One region of the Lysinibacillus sp. OF-1 genome, then DNA from elsewhere that is predicted to be linked to it. Evidence: a T-box and tRNA genes for the amino acid it is inferred to sense, from the RefSeq annotation. Region 1 holds a T-box; the other holds one or more tRNA genes.
What was found. The T-box of region 1 lies ahead of alaS (alanine--tRNA ligase). A T-box ahead of a tRNA ligase gene usually reads a tRNA of that ligase, here a tRNA-Ala.

Region 1 (6,197 bases):
TATTGCTCTTTTTTGATATGTGTATTCAACACGCCTTCATTCGTAGAAGGCGTGTTTTTGTTATGAAAGGAAGGTGATGAGAAATGGATAGTAGTCCTGAACCGAATAAGTATCATTCTAGGCAAACGGAAACAAATAAAAGGCATCCATTTCGGATCACCAACGCAGACAAAAGGCGATAAAGGATGACCTTTTGTTTCCCTCAATAACAAAACATGAGGTGAAGTGCAATGATTAAAATCCACTATTTTAATAGCAGCAACAAGACAGTCCAACATGATTTCAACATGAAGGATTTACAACTACCTATTCATAATGAAGATTTATTATGGGTAGATTTATATGCGTATAGTTATAATGAATTGAATAATATAGCAGATGTATTTGGCTTTCATCCATTAGCAGTTGAAGATTGCTTACATGAAGGCTCCCGTCCGAAAATGGACAATTATGGCGATTATAAATTTTTTGTTTTCCATGCACCCATTTATAATGAAAAAAGTAATAATGAAATTACAACCGTTGAGCTCAATATTTTTATGGGTCCAAACTATGTTGTCACTGTACACAAACGGAAATTGCAATGGCTAGGTCACATGGAAAATGTTTGTGTTAATCGTTCCGAATATATGGAAAAGGGTACTGATTTTTTATTGCATACCATTATAGATGGCATTACAGATGAATATTTTCCAGTATTAGAGCGAATTCGAACTCGCATAGATGAACTAGAAGAAGAAATTTATGAGTATCAACCTAAAGTAGTGACTGAGGAATTTCTTGCACTAAAGCGGGCCATTATTTTAATTCGCCAGGCCATCATGCCGCAAAGAAGAATTTTTTCAACAATCAATGGTCAGTGGAAATTTGAGATACAGGAAGAAAATATCCCATTCTATAAAGATTTAAATGACCATCTAGAACGTATTGTTGACTCTACAGAGACATACCGCGATTTAGTTAACAGTACGCTCGACACATATTTTTCAATTAATAGTGGTAAATCCATTGAAAAGCTGAATTTACTAACAGTTATTTCTACAATAATGTTACCATTATCTGTGATCACTAGCTTTTTTGGTATGAATGTGCCGTTACCTTATCAGGATTCACCTATTGCAACGATTGCAATCAGTGCTTTTCTAGTGCTCTTTACTTGGGGTATGTGGGTATATTTTAAAAAAATGATTGCTTAGATAGCATTAGTCATAGTAGTACTAATTGACAGCACAATAGATTTTTTTTATAATTTCGTTAGAAAAAGTAAAAACGATGATGGAAAAAGTACGTATTTGTGCGTGTACAAGAAAGGGATTTCTAGGCTGGAAAAATCCTCACGACAGCAAATGCCGAAAGCTACTCCAGAGTGCAGCTAATCCCTGCCGTTCACTGACGTTACAAGTGCTAAAGAGGTAAGTAAGCATTTTTTACTTACAACTAGGGTGGTACCGCGAGACAAATGACAAGTCCTCGTCCCTTTTTTGGGGATGAGGGCTTTTTTTATTTTCTTCGATAGTACTCTCCAAAGTGTAATTCATGTAGATCGCAGGATTCTTATCGTGATTTTACAATATAAAATAGGAGGAATTTATCCAATGAAAGCAGTAGATATTCGCCGTATGTATTTGGAATTTTTTAAAGAAAAGGGACATCATCATGAGCCATCAGCGCCACTTGTGCCAATAAATGACCCATCACTACTATGGATTAACTCAGGTGTTGCCACTCTTAAACCATATTTTGATGGTCGTGTTATTCCTGACAATCCACGTATTACGAATGCACAAAAATCGATTCGTACCAATGATATTGAGAACGTTGGGAAAACAGCTCGTCACCATACATTCTTTGAAATGTTAGGAAACTTCTCCATTGGTGACTACTTCAAAAAAGAAGCAATCCATTATGCTTGGGAGTTTTTAACGGATAAAAAATGGATGGGCTTTGATCCAGCGTTATTATCTATCACAATTCACCCTGAAGATCAGGAAGCATATGATGTTTGGCATCAAGAAATCGGTATTCCTGAAGAGCGTTTAATCCGTTTAGAAGGAAACTTCTGGGATATTGGAGAAGGTCCATCTGGTCCTAACTCAGAGATTTTTTATGATCGTGGTGTAGAATATGGCTCAGATGAAAATGATCCTGAAATGTATCCAGGTGGGGAGAACGAACGTTATCTCGAAATTTGGAACCTTGTGTTCTCGCAATTCAACCATAATCCTGATGGTACATACACACCCCTACCAAAGCAAAATATTGATACAGGTATGGGCTTAGAGCGTATTGTATCTGTTGTTCAAAATGTACCAACAAACTTCGATACAGATTTATTCATGCCAATCATTGAAAAAATCGAGGAATTTGCCAACCGTAAATATAAGCGTCCTAGCGAAGTAGATTTAAATGAAATTTTCGGCTCAGAAGAGGATATTAATACACCGTTTAAAGTTATTGCAGACCATATTCGTACAGTAGCTTTTGCCATTGGCGATGGTGCTCTTCCTTCAAACGAAGGACGTGGTTATGTATTGCGTCGTTTATTACGCCGTGCTGTTCGTTATGCTAAACAAATTGGCATTGAGAAGCCATTTATGTTTGAACTGGTACCAACTGTAGGGAAAATCATGGAAGACTTCTATCCAGAAGTAACGGAGAAATGTGAATTTATTCAACGTGTCATTAAAAATGAAGAAATTCGTTTCCATGAAACATTGGACGGTGGTTTAGCAATCTTTAATGCAGTAGTGGAATCGCAAAAAACAGCTGGCCACGATTATATTCCTGGTGCAGATGCCTTCCGTTTATACGATACGTATGGCTTCCCAATCGAATTAACAGAGGAATATGCAGAAGAAGTGGGCATGAAGGTTGATCATGAGGGCTTCGAGGCAGCGATGGAAGAACAGCGTGAACGTGCTCGTGCAGCTCGTCAAGATGTTGATTCTATGCAAGTACAAAATGAAGTATTAGCAAACTTAACAGTTGCAAGTGAATTTGTTGGCTATGATACGTTAACGGTTTCTACTGAAATCGCTGCAATGATCGTCAATGGTCAAGTAGCAAAAGTTGCTTCTGAAGGACAAGAAGCATTCGTTATTTTAGCGAAGACACCATTCTATGCAGAAATGGGTGGTCAAATTGCTGATAGCGGTACTATTTCAAATGATCGTTTTACGGCTATCGTAAAAGATGTTCAAAAAGCACCGAATGGTCAACCGCTTCATACAGTAGTAGTTGAATCTGGTGAAATGCATGTAGAAGATGCAGTGCAAGCAGTGGTCAATCGTGATGACCGTAATTTAATTATTAAAAACCATACAGCGACACATATTATGCAACGTGCATTAAAAGATGTGCTAGGCGATCATGTTAATCAAGCTGGTTCATATGTAGGTCCTGACCGATTACGTTTTGACTTCTCTCATTTTGGTCAAGTTACAAAAGAAGAATTACAGCAAATCGAGCGTATTGTAAATGAGAAAGTGTGGGATGATATAGAGGTCGTTATTGAAGAAAAAGGCATTGACGAAGCGAAAGCGATGGGTGCAATGGCATTGTTCGGTGAAAAATATGGCGATGTAGTTCGTGTCGTATCAATAGGAGATTATTCGATTGAGCTATGTGGTGGTATCCATGTCAAACGTTCTTCTGAAATTGGCTTCTTCAAAATTGTTTCAGAAGGTGGTATTGGTGCAGGTACTCGCCGTATTGAAGCTGTGACAGGTAAGGTTGCCTATGAAGCAGTAAAAGAGGAAGAAGCTTTATTAAATGAGGCAGCAGCATTATTAAAAGCAAACCCTAAAGATATCGTGACAAAAGTGCAGGCATTGCAGGCTGACTATAAAGAGTTACAACGAGAAAATGAAGCCTTATCCCAAAAAATCGCAAATGCACAGGCAGGAGCTATCGTTGATGCAGCACAAACAATTGGTGATGTGACAGTTCTATCGACAAAAGTAGAGGCGAAGGATAATAATCAACTGCGTCAAATGATGGACGACTTAAAAGTGAAAATGCCAAAAGCAGTTATTGTTCTTGGAGCGGTTGATGGCGAAAAAGTTATGTTATGCGCTGGGGTTTCCAAAGAATTAGTTGGTGGCAATTACCATGCAGGGAATATTGTGAAAATGGTTGCAGAAGCTTGTGGCGGTAAAGGTGGCGGTCGCCCAGATATGGCGATGGCAGGTGCAAAGGATGCCTCAAAACTTGAAGAAGCATTAGTTTCTGTGTATGATTATATTAAATCCATTTAACTTCTTTCAACGAAAAGAAGTGAAAGCCTCTGGCTGATTCCGAACGTAATTATGCCGAGGTATAATTGATAATACGCCAAAACATGTTATAATAAAGAGAAATTGGAGATGAGCTTGTCTGCACATCTCCTTATTTCTGAAAGCGAGGTGCTGGTCATGAGTTCATTTGATCAAACGATGAAATTTAATTTTCCAGAAGAATCAATGGAACAGGAAGTCAAGCAAGTAATGTTGAAAGTACATTCTTCATTAGAGGAAAAGGGATATAACCCTATCAATCAGATTGTTGGTTACTTACTTTCTGGTGATCCGGCGTATATTCCTCGCCATCAGGATGCTCGTAATTTAATTCGCAAGCTTGAGCGTGACGAAATTCTAGAGGAGCTTGTTAAATTTTATATTAAAAAGAATAACGAGGACTAGAAATGAGAATTATGGGATTAGACGTTGGGTCGAAAACTGTTGGGGTTGCTGTTAGTGATGCACTCGGGTGGACTGCCCAAGGTATTGAAACCGTAAAAATTGATGAGGCTAACGGAGAGTTCGGTATTGACCGCATCGCCGAGCTAGTAAAGGAATATGCTATAACAGAATTTGTTGTAGGATATCCGAAAAACATGAATAATACGGTAGGACCGCGTGGAGAAGCATCTGAGGACTATAAAAAGTTGTTGGAAGAAACATTTTCACTACCGGTTAAGTTATGGGATGAACGTTTAACGACGATGGCTGCAGAACGTATGCTAATCGAAGCGGACGTGAGTCGCAAAAAGCGCAAGCAGGTCATTGATAAAATGGCGGCTGTGATGATTTTACAAGGCTACTTAGATAGCAAAAATTAATTGATGAGGTGACTTAGGCATGACACACGAGCATAACCATGAAGAAGAACTACATGTTCAACACATTACAGTGATTGACGAAAACGGAAACGAGCAGCTTTGTGAAGTGATTCACGTTCATGAATCTCCAGAGTTTGGCAAATCATATGTGTTTTACTCAATGGTAGGCGCAGAAGAAGATGAAGATGGCTCAGTTGAAATCTTCGTATCTTCATTTGTACCATCTGAAAATGGTGAAGATGGTGAATTAACGCCAATCGAAACTGAAGCAGAGTGGGATATGGTAGAGGACGTTTTAAATGCTTTAGAGGATGAAAACGAAGAATAATCTTCTAACTCAAAGCTTGGAACAAGGATCGCAGCTTGCATTCCTTGTTCCTTTTTTATTGAGCCTCTGTCTAGTAGTTGAATTGTGGAGATACATGTCGGTTTCGCTCAAGAGTGTTGTAAATCGTTCGTAAAGTGAGAGAAACCGCTCAAAAGTAGGGTGACAGCACTCATCAAATGACTGGAACTACTCAAGAGCCCGCTAATAAAATACTCAACAATAATAGCGTGGGGGTAAATAAAATCCACTTAATAAATGACAGCAAAGGTATAAAGGAGGAACCCAAATGAATGAAGAAACACAAGAATTTACGATAATAGTCGAAGGTGGCAAAGAGCAAAAATGCCGTGTGGTCTTTACATTTGATGCAGAGGACAAGTCTTATGTGCTATTTTCACTTGTAGATGACAAGGGGCAAGAAATCCCGGGGGATATTTCAGCGATGACCTTTGATTATGATGACAATACGGGTGAAATGGCCAATTTACAGCCAGTTGAAACGGATGCCGAATGGGAAATGATTAATGAGGTAGTGTTGACACTTCTTGATGAATTCGATGCAGAGCCCCAGCTTATTACTGTGACCAATGAAGATGGAACAGATCAAATTTGTGAGGTTATTCATACTTTTTCATCTGAGCAATTTGGTAAATCGTATGTTTTATATGTTCCAGCGACGGATGAACCTATGGAAGAACGTGATATTTTTGCAGCTCAATATTTGTCTGGAAATGACGGTTCTATAGAAGAATTATTACCAATTGAAACGGA
Region 2 (6,197 bases), 1.7 Mb from region 1:
TCACTCGCAGTCTGACTCCCGTGTATAAATATCTGGCATTCGGAGTTTGTCTGAATTCGGTAAACCGGGATGGCCCCCTAGTCCAAACAGTGCTCTACCTCCAGTATTCTCATCACGAGGCTAGCCCTAAAGCTATTTCGGAGAGAACCAGCTATCTCCAAGTTCGATTGGAATTTCTCCGCTACCCACACCTCATCCCCGCACTTTTCAACGTGCGTGGGTTCGGGCCTCCAGTAAGTGTTACCTTACCTTCACCCTGGACATGGGTAGATCACCTGGTTTCGGGTCTACGACCACGTACTATTTCGCCCTATTCAGACTCGCTTTCGCTGCGGCTCCGCCTTCTAAAGCTTAACCTCGCACGTAATCGTAACTCGCCGGTTCATTCTACAAAAGGCACGCTATCACCCATTAACGGGCTCTAACTACTTGTAGGCACACGGTTTCAGGATCTCTTTCACTCCCCTTCCGGGGTGCTTTTCACCTTTCCCTCACGGTACTGGTTCACTATCGGTCACTAGGTAGTATTTAGCCTTGGGAGATGGTCCTCCCGGATTCCGACGGAATTTCACGTGTTCCGCCGTACTCAGGATCCACTCAGGAGAGAACGAACTTTCGACTACAGGGCTTTTACCTGCTCTGGCGGACCTTTCCAAGTCGCTTCATCTAACTCGCTCTTTTGTAACTCCGTATTGAGTGTCCTACAACCCCAAGAGGCAAGCCTCTTGGTTTGGGCTCTTCCCGTTTCGCTCGCCGCTACTCAGGGAATCGATTTTTCTTTCTCTTCCTCCAGGTACTTAGATGTTTCAGTTCCCTGGGTCTGCCTTCAAGACGCTATGTATTCACGTCAAGATACTACGCGATTAAACGTAGTGGGTTCCCCCATTCGGAAATCTCCGGATCAAAGCTCACTTACAGCTCCCCGAAGCATATCGGTGTTAGTGCCGTCCTTCTTCGGCTCCTAGTGCCAAGGCATTCGCCGTGCGCCCTTAATAACTTAACCAAGTTATTAAGCCTATAAAAAAACTTAAAAAATAAATGTGTTTGTTACAATTTCAATGTCGTTTTATCCAGTTTTCAAAGAACAAAGATTGGTGGAGCCTAGCGGGATCGAACCGCTGACCTCCTGCGTGCAAGGCAGGCGCTCTCCCAGCTGAGCTAAGGCCCCAAGAGGTATATATGGTGGGCCTAAATGGACTCGAACCATCGACCTCACGCTTATCAGGCGTGCGCTCTAACCAGCTGAGCTATAGGCCCTCTTGGAAGTTTTATATTATTTAATAAACCTTCAAAACTGAACGCAAAACGTAATCTTACAAACCCTAGGTTTGTATTCCGAAATAATCCTTAGAAAGGAGGTGATCCAGCCGCACCTTCCGATACGGCTACCTTGTTACGACTTCACCCCAATCATCTATCCCACCTTCGGCGGCTGGCTCCAAAAGGTTACCTCACCGACTTCGGGTGTTACAAACTCTCGTGGTGTGACGGGCGGTGTGTACAAGGCCCGGGAACGTATTCACCGCGGCATGCTGATCCGCGATTACTAGCGATTCCGGCTTCATGTAGGCGAGTTGCAGCCTACAATCCGAACTGAGAACGACTTTATCGGATTAGCTCCCTCTCGCGAGTTGGCAACCGTTTGTATCGTCCATTGTAGCACGTGTGTAGCCCAGGTCATAAGGGGCATGATGATTTGACGTCATCCCCACCTTCCTCCGGTTTGTCACCGGCAGTCACCTTAGAGTGCCCAACTAAATGATGGCAACTAAGATCAAGGGTTGCGCTCGTTGCGGGACTTAACCCAACATCTCACGACACGAGCTGACGACAACCATGCACCACCTGTCACCGTTGCCCCCGAAGGGGAAACTATATCTCTACAGTGGTCAACGGGATGTCAAGACCTGGTAAGGTTCTTCGCGTTGCTTCGAATTAAACCACATGCTCCACCGCTTGTGCGGGCCCCCGTCAATTCCTTTGAGTTTCAGTCTTGCGACCGTACTCCCCAGGCGGAGTGCTTAATGCGTTAGCTGCAGCACTAAGGGGCGGAAACCCCCTAACACTTAGCACTCATCGTTTACGGCGTGGACTACCAGGGTATCTAATCCTGTTTGCTCCCCACGCTTTCGCGCCTCAGTGTCAGTTACAGACCAGATAGTCGCCTTCGCCACTGGTGTTCCTCCAAATCTCTACGCATTTCACCGCTACACTTGGAATTCCACTATCCTCTTCTGCACTCAAGTCTCCCAGTTTCCAATGACCCTCCACGGTTGAGCCGTGGGCTTTCACATCAGACTTAAGAAACCACCTGCGCGCGCTTTACGCCCAATAATTCCGGACAACGCTTGCCACCTACGTATTACCGCGGCTGCTGGCACGTAGTTAGCCGTGGCTTTCTAATAAGGTACCGTCAAGGTACAGCCAGTTACTACTGTACTTGTTCTTCCCTTACAACAGAGTTTTACGAACCGAAATCCTTCTTCACTCACGCGGCGTTGCTCCATCAGGCTTTCGCCCATTGTGGAAGATTCCCTACTGCTGCCTCCCGTAGGAGTCTGGGCCGTGTCTCAGTCCCAGTGTGGCCGATCACCCTCTCAGGTCGGCTACGCATCGTCGCCTTGGTGAGCCGTTACCTCACCAACTAGCTAATGCGCCGCGGGCCCATCCTATAGCGACAGCCGAAACCGTCTTTCAGTGTTTCACCATGAGGTGAAACAGATTATTCGGTATTAGCCCCGGTTTCCCGGAGTTATCCCAAACTATAAGGTAGGTTGCCCACGTGTTACTCACCCGTCCGCCGCTAACGTCGAAGGAGCAAGCTCCTTCTCTGTTCGCTCGACTTGCATGTATTAGGCACGCCGCCAGCGTTCGTCCTGAGCCAGGATCAAACTCTCCATAAAAGAAATTTGAATAGCTCAAATTGTTTTGCTGGCATCAATTTTGATGTCCAAAATTTTGTTTTGTTCACTAACCGAAGTTAGTTACTGAAAACTTTATTGATTACGTTTTGCTTGTTCAGTTTTCAAGGTTCATTTAATAAATCGAATTGGTGGAGCCTAGCGGGATCGAACCGCTGACCTCCTGCGTGCAAGGCAGGCGCTCTCCCAGCTGAGCTAAGGCCCCATATATTTTTAGGAAATGGTCGGGAAGACAGGATTCGAACCTGCGACCCCTTGGTCCCAAACCAAGTGCTCTACCAAGCTGAGCTACTTCCCGTTCTTTTTTGGCGCGCCCGACAGGAGTCGAACCCATAACCTTCTGATCCGTAGTCAGACGCTCTATCCAATTGAGCTACGGGCGCATTAAAAATGGTGCCGAGGACCGGAATCGAACCGGTACGGTAGTCACCTACCGCAGGATTTTAAGTCCTGTGCGTCTGCCAGTTCCGCCACCCCGGCACATTTGGAGCGGAAGACGAGGTTCGAACTCGCGACCCCCACCTTGGCAAGGTGGTGTTCTACCACTGAACTACTTCCGCATGTGCATAAGTTTTTTTATCTGGCAATGAAATAATGGTGCGGGTGAAGGGAGTCGAACCCCCACGCCTTGCGGCGCTAGATCCTAAGTCTAGTGCGTCTGCCAATTCCGCCACACCCGCTTATTATTATTTAAAAATGGTGAGCCATGAAGGACTCGAACCTTCGACCCTCTGATTAAAAGTCAGATGCTCTACCAACTGAGCTAATGGCTCTAAAAAAATGGTGCCGGCTATAGGAATCGAACCCACGACCTACTGATTACAAGTCAGTTGCTCTACCTGCTGAGCTAAACCGGCATATGGTGGAGGATGACGGGCTCGAACCGCCGACCCTCTGCTTGTAAGGCAGATGCTCTCCCAGCTGAGCTAATCCTCCTGGGTATTATGCCTAGCGACGTCCTACTCTCACAGGGGGAAGCCCCCAACTACCATCGGCGCTAAAGAGCTTAACTTCCGTGTTCGGTATGGGAACGGGTGTGACCTCTTTGCCATCATCACTAGACTATGGTCGACCTTCCATACACGGCATACTACTGTGTCTAGAAGCTCTCTTTTTTGAAAGAATTGTTCTTTCAAAACTGGATAAACGGTTCATTGAATGGTTCAAACATTTTGGTTAAGTCCTCGATCGATTAGTATTCGTCAGCTCCATGTGTCACCACACTTCCACCTCGAACCTATCTACCTCATCGTCTTTGAGGGATCTTACTTACTTGCGTAATGGGAAATCTCATCTTGAGGGGGGCTTCATGCTTAGATGCTTTCAGCACTTATCCCGTCCACACATAGCTACCCAGCGATGCCTTTGGCAAGACAACTGGTACACCAGCGGTGTGTCCATCCCGGTCCTCTCGTACTAAGGACAGCTCCTCTCAAATTTCCTACGCCCACGACGGATAGGGACCGAACTGTCTCACGACGTTCTGAACCCAGCTCGCGTACCGCTTTAATGGGCGAACAGCCCAACCCTTGGGACCGACTACAGCCCCAGGATGCGATGAGCCGACATCGAGGTGCCAAACCTCCCCGTCGATGTGGACTCTTGGGGGAGATAAGCCTGTTATCCCCGGGGTAGCTTTTATCCGTTGAGCGATGGCCCTTCCATGCGGAACCACCGGATCACTAAGCCCGTCTTTCGACCCTGCTCGACTTGTAGGTCTCGCAGTCAAGCTCCCTTGTGCCTTTACACTCTACGAATGATTTCCAACCATTCTGAGGGAACCTTTGGGCGCCTCCGTTACCTTTTAGGAGGCGACCGCCCCAGTCAAACTGTCCGCCTGACACTGTCTCCTGCCCCGCTAAGGGGCATGGGTTAGAATTTCAATACAACCAGGGTAGTATCCCACCGACGCCTCCTTCGAAGCTGGCGCTCCGAGATCTCTGGCTCCTACCTATCCTGTACAAGTTGTACCAAAATTCAATATCAGGCTACAGTAAAGCTCCACGGGGTCTTTCCGTCCTGTCGCGGGTAACCTGCATCTTCACAGGTACTATAATTTCACCGAGTCTCTCGTTGAGACAGTGCCCAGATCGTTACGCCTTTCGTGCGGGTCGGAACTTACCCGACAAGGAATTTCGCTACCTTAGGACCGTTATAGTTACGGCCGCCGTTTACTGGGGCTTCAATTCGCAGCTTCGCTTGCGCTAACCACTCCTCTTAACCTTCCAGCACCGGGCAGGCGTCAGCCCCTATACGTCACCTTACGGTTTTGCAGAGACCTGTGTTTTTGCTAAACAGTCGCCTGGGCCTATTCACTGCGGCTCTCATGCGCTTGCACGCTCAAGAGCACCCCTTCTCCCGAAGTTACGGGGTCATTTTGCCGAGTTCCTTAACGAGAGTTCTCTCGCACACCTTAGGATTCTCTCCTCGACTACCTGTGTCGGTTTGCGGTACGGGCACCTCTCACCTCGATAGAGGCTTTTCTTGGCAGTGTGAAATCAGGAACTTCGTCCATACGGACTCGCCATCACAGCTCAACGTTACAGTGTGCGGATTTGCCTACACACACGCCTTACTGCTTGGACGCGCATAACCAACAGCGCGCTTACCCTATCCTACTGCGTCCCCCCATTTCTCAAACGGTGAGGAGGTGGTACAGGAATATCAACCTGTTGTCCATCGCCTACGCCTATCGGCCTCGGCTTAGGTCCCGACTAACCCTGAGCGGACGAGCCTTCCTCAGGAAACCTTAGTCATACGGTGGACGGGATTCTCACCCGTCTTTCGCTACTCATACCGGCATTCTCACTTCTAAGCGCTCCACCAGTCCTTCCGGTCTGACTTCAACGCACTTAGAACGCTCTCCTACCACTGACATCGTAGATGTCAATCCACAGCTTCGGTGAATCGTTTAGCCCCGATACATTTTCGGCGCAGCGTCACTCGACCAGTGAGCTATTACGCACTCTTTAAATGATGGCTGCTTCTAAGCCAACATCCTGGTTGTCTGTGCAACGCCACATCCTTTTCCACTTAACGATTACTTTGGGACCTTAGCTGGTGGTCTGGGCTGTTTCCCTTTTGACTACGGATCTTATCACTCGCAGTCTGACTCCCGTGTATAAATATCTGGCATTCGGAGTTTGTCTGAATTCGGTAAACCGGGATGGCCCCCTAGTCCAAACAGTGCTCTACCTCCAGTATTCTCATCACGAGGCTAGCCCTAAAGCTATTTCGGAGAGAACCAGCTATCTCCAAGTTCGATTGGAATTTCTC

Region 2: it encodes a tRNA-Ala, which carries the amino acid that the T-box ahead of alaS (alanine--tRNA ligase) is inferred to sense. The anticodon was not compared.

Annotation. Positions count from the first base shown of each region.
Region 1 is NZ_CP102798.1:3,157,082-3,163,278, reverse strand. It holds gene NV349_RS15490 (magnesium transporter CorA family protein) at 231-1,196, shown strand; T-box leader at 1,264-1,481, shown strand; gene alaS (alanine--tRNA ligase) at 1,596-4,256, shown strand; gene NV349_RS15480 (IreB family regulatory phosphoprotein) at 4,413-4,679, shown strand; gene ruvX (Holliday junction resolvase RuvX) at 4,682-5,098, shown strand; gene NV349_RS15470 (DUF1292 domain-containing protein) at 5,118-5,426, shown strand; gene NV349_RS15465 (DUF1292 domain-containing protein) at 5,713-6,197, shown strand, end outside.
Region 2 is NZ_CP102798.1:113,387-119,583, reverse strand. It holds rRNA gene NV349_RS00620 (23S ribosomal RNA) at 1-1,003, opposite strand, end outside; tRNA gene NV349_RS00615 (tRNA-Ala) at 1,093-1,168, opposite strand; tRNA gene NV349_RS00610 (tRNA-Ile) at 1,181-1,257, opposite strand; rRNA gene NV349_RS00605 (16S ribosomal RNA) at 1,352-2,903, opposite strand; tRNA gene NV349_RS00600 (tRNA-Ala) at 3,051-3,126, opposite strand; tRNA gene NV349_RS00595 (tRNA-Pro) at 3,143-3,219, opposite strand; tRNA gene NV349_RS00590 (tRNA-Arg) at 3,228-3,304, opposite strand; tRNA gene NV349_RS00585 (tRNA-Leu) at 3,313-3,401, opposite strand; tRNA gene NV349_RS00580 (tRNA-Gly) at 3,407-3,481, opposite strand; tRNA gene NV349_RS00575 (tRNA-Leu) at 3,517-3,601, opposite strand; tRNA gene NV349_RS00570 (tRNA-Lys) at 3,619-3,694, opposite strand; tRNA gene NV349_RS00565 (tRNA-Thr) at 3,703-3,778, opposite strand; tRNA gene NV349_RS00560 (tRNA-Val) at 3,782-3,857, opposite strand; rRNA gene rrf (5S ribosomal RNA) at 3,868-3,983, opposite strand; rRNA gene NV349_RS00550 (23S ribosomal RNA) at 4,094-6,197, opposite strand, start outside.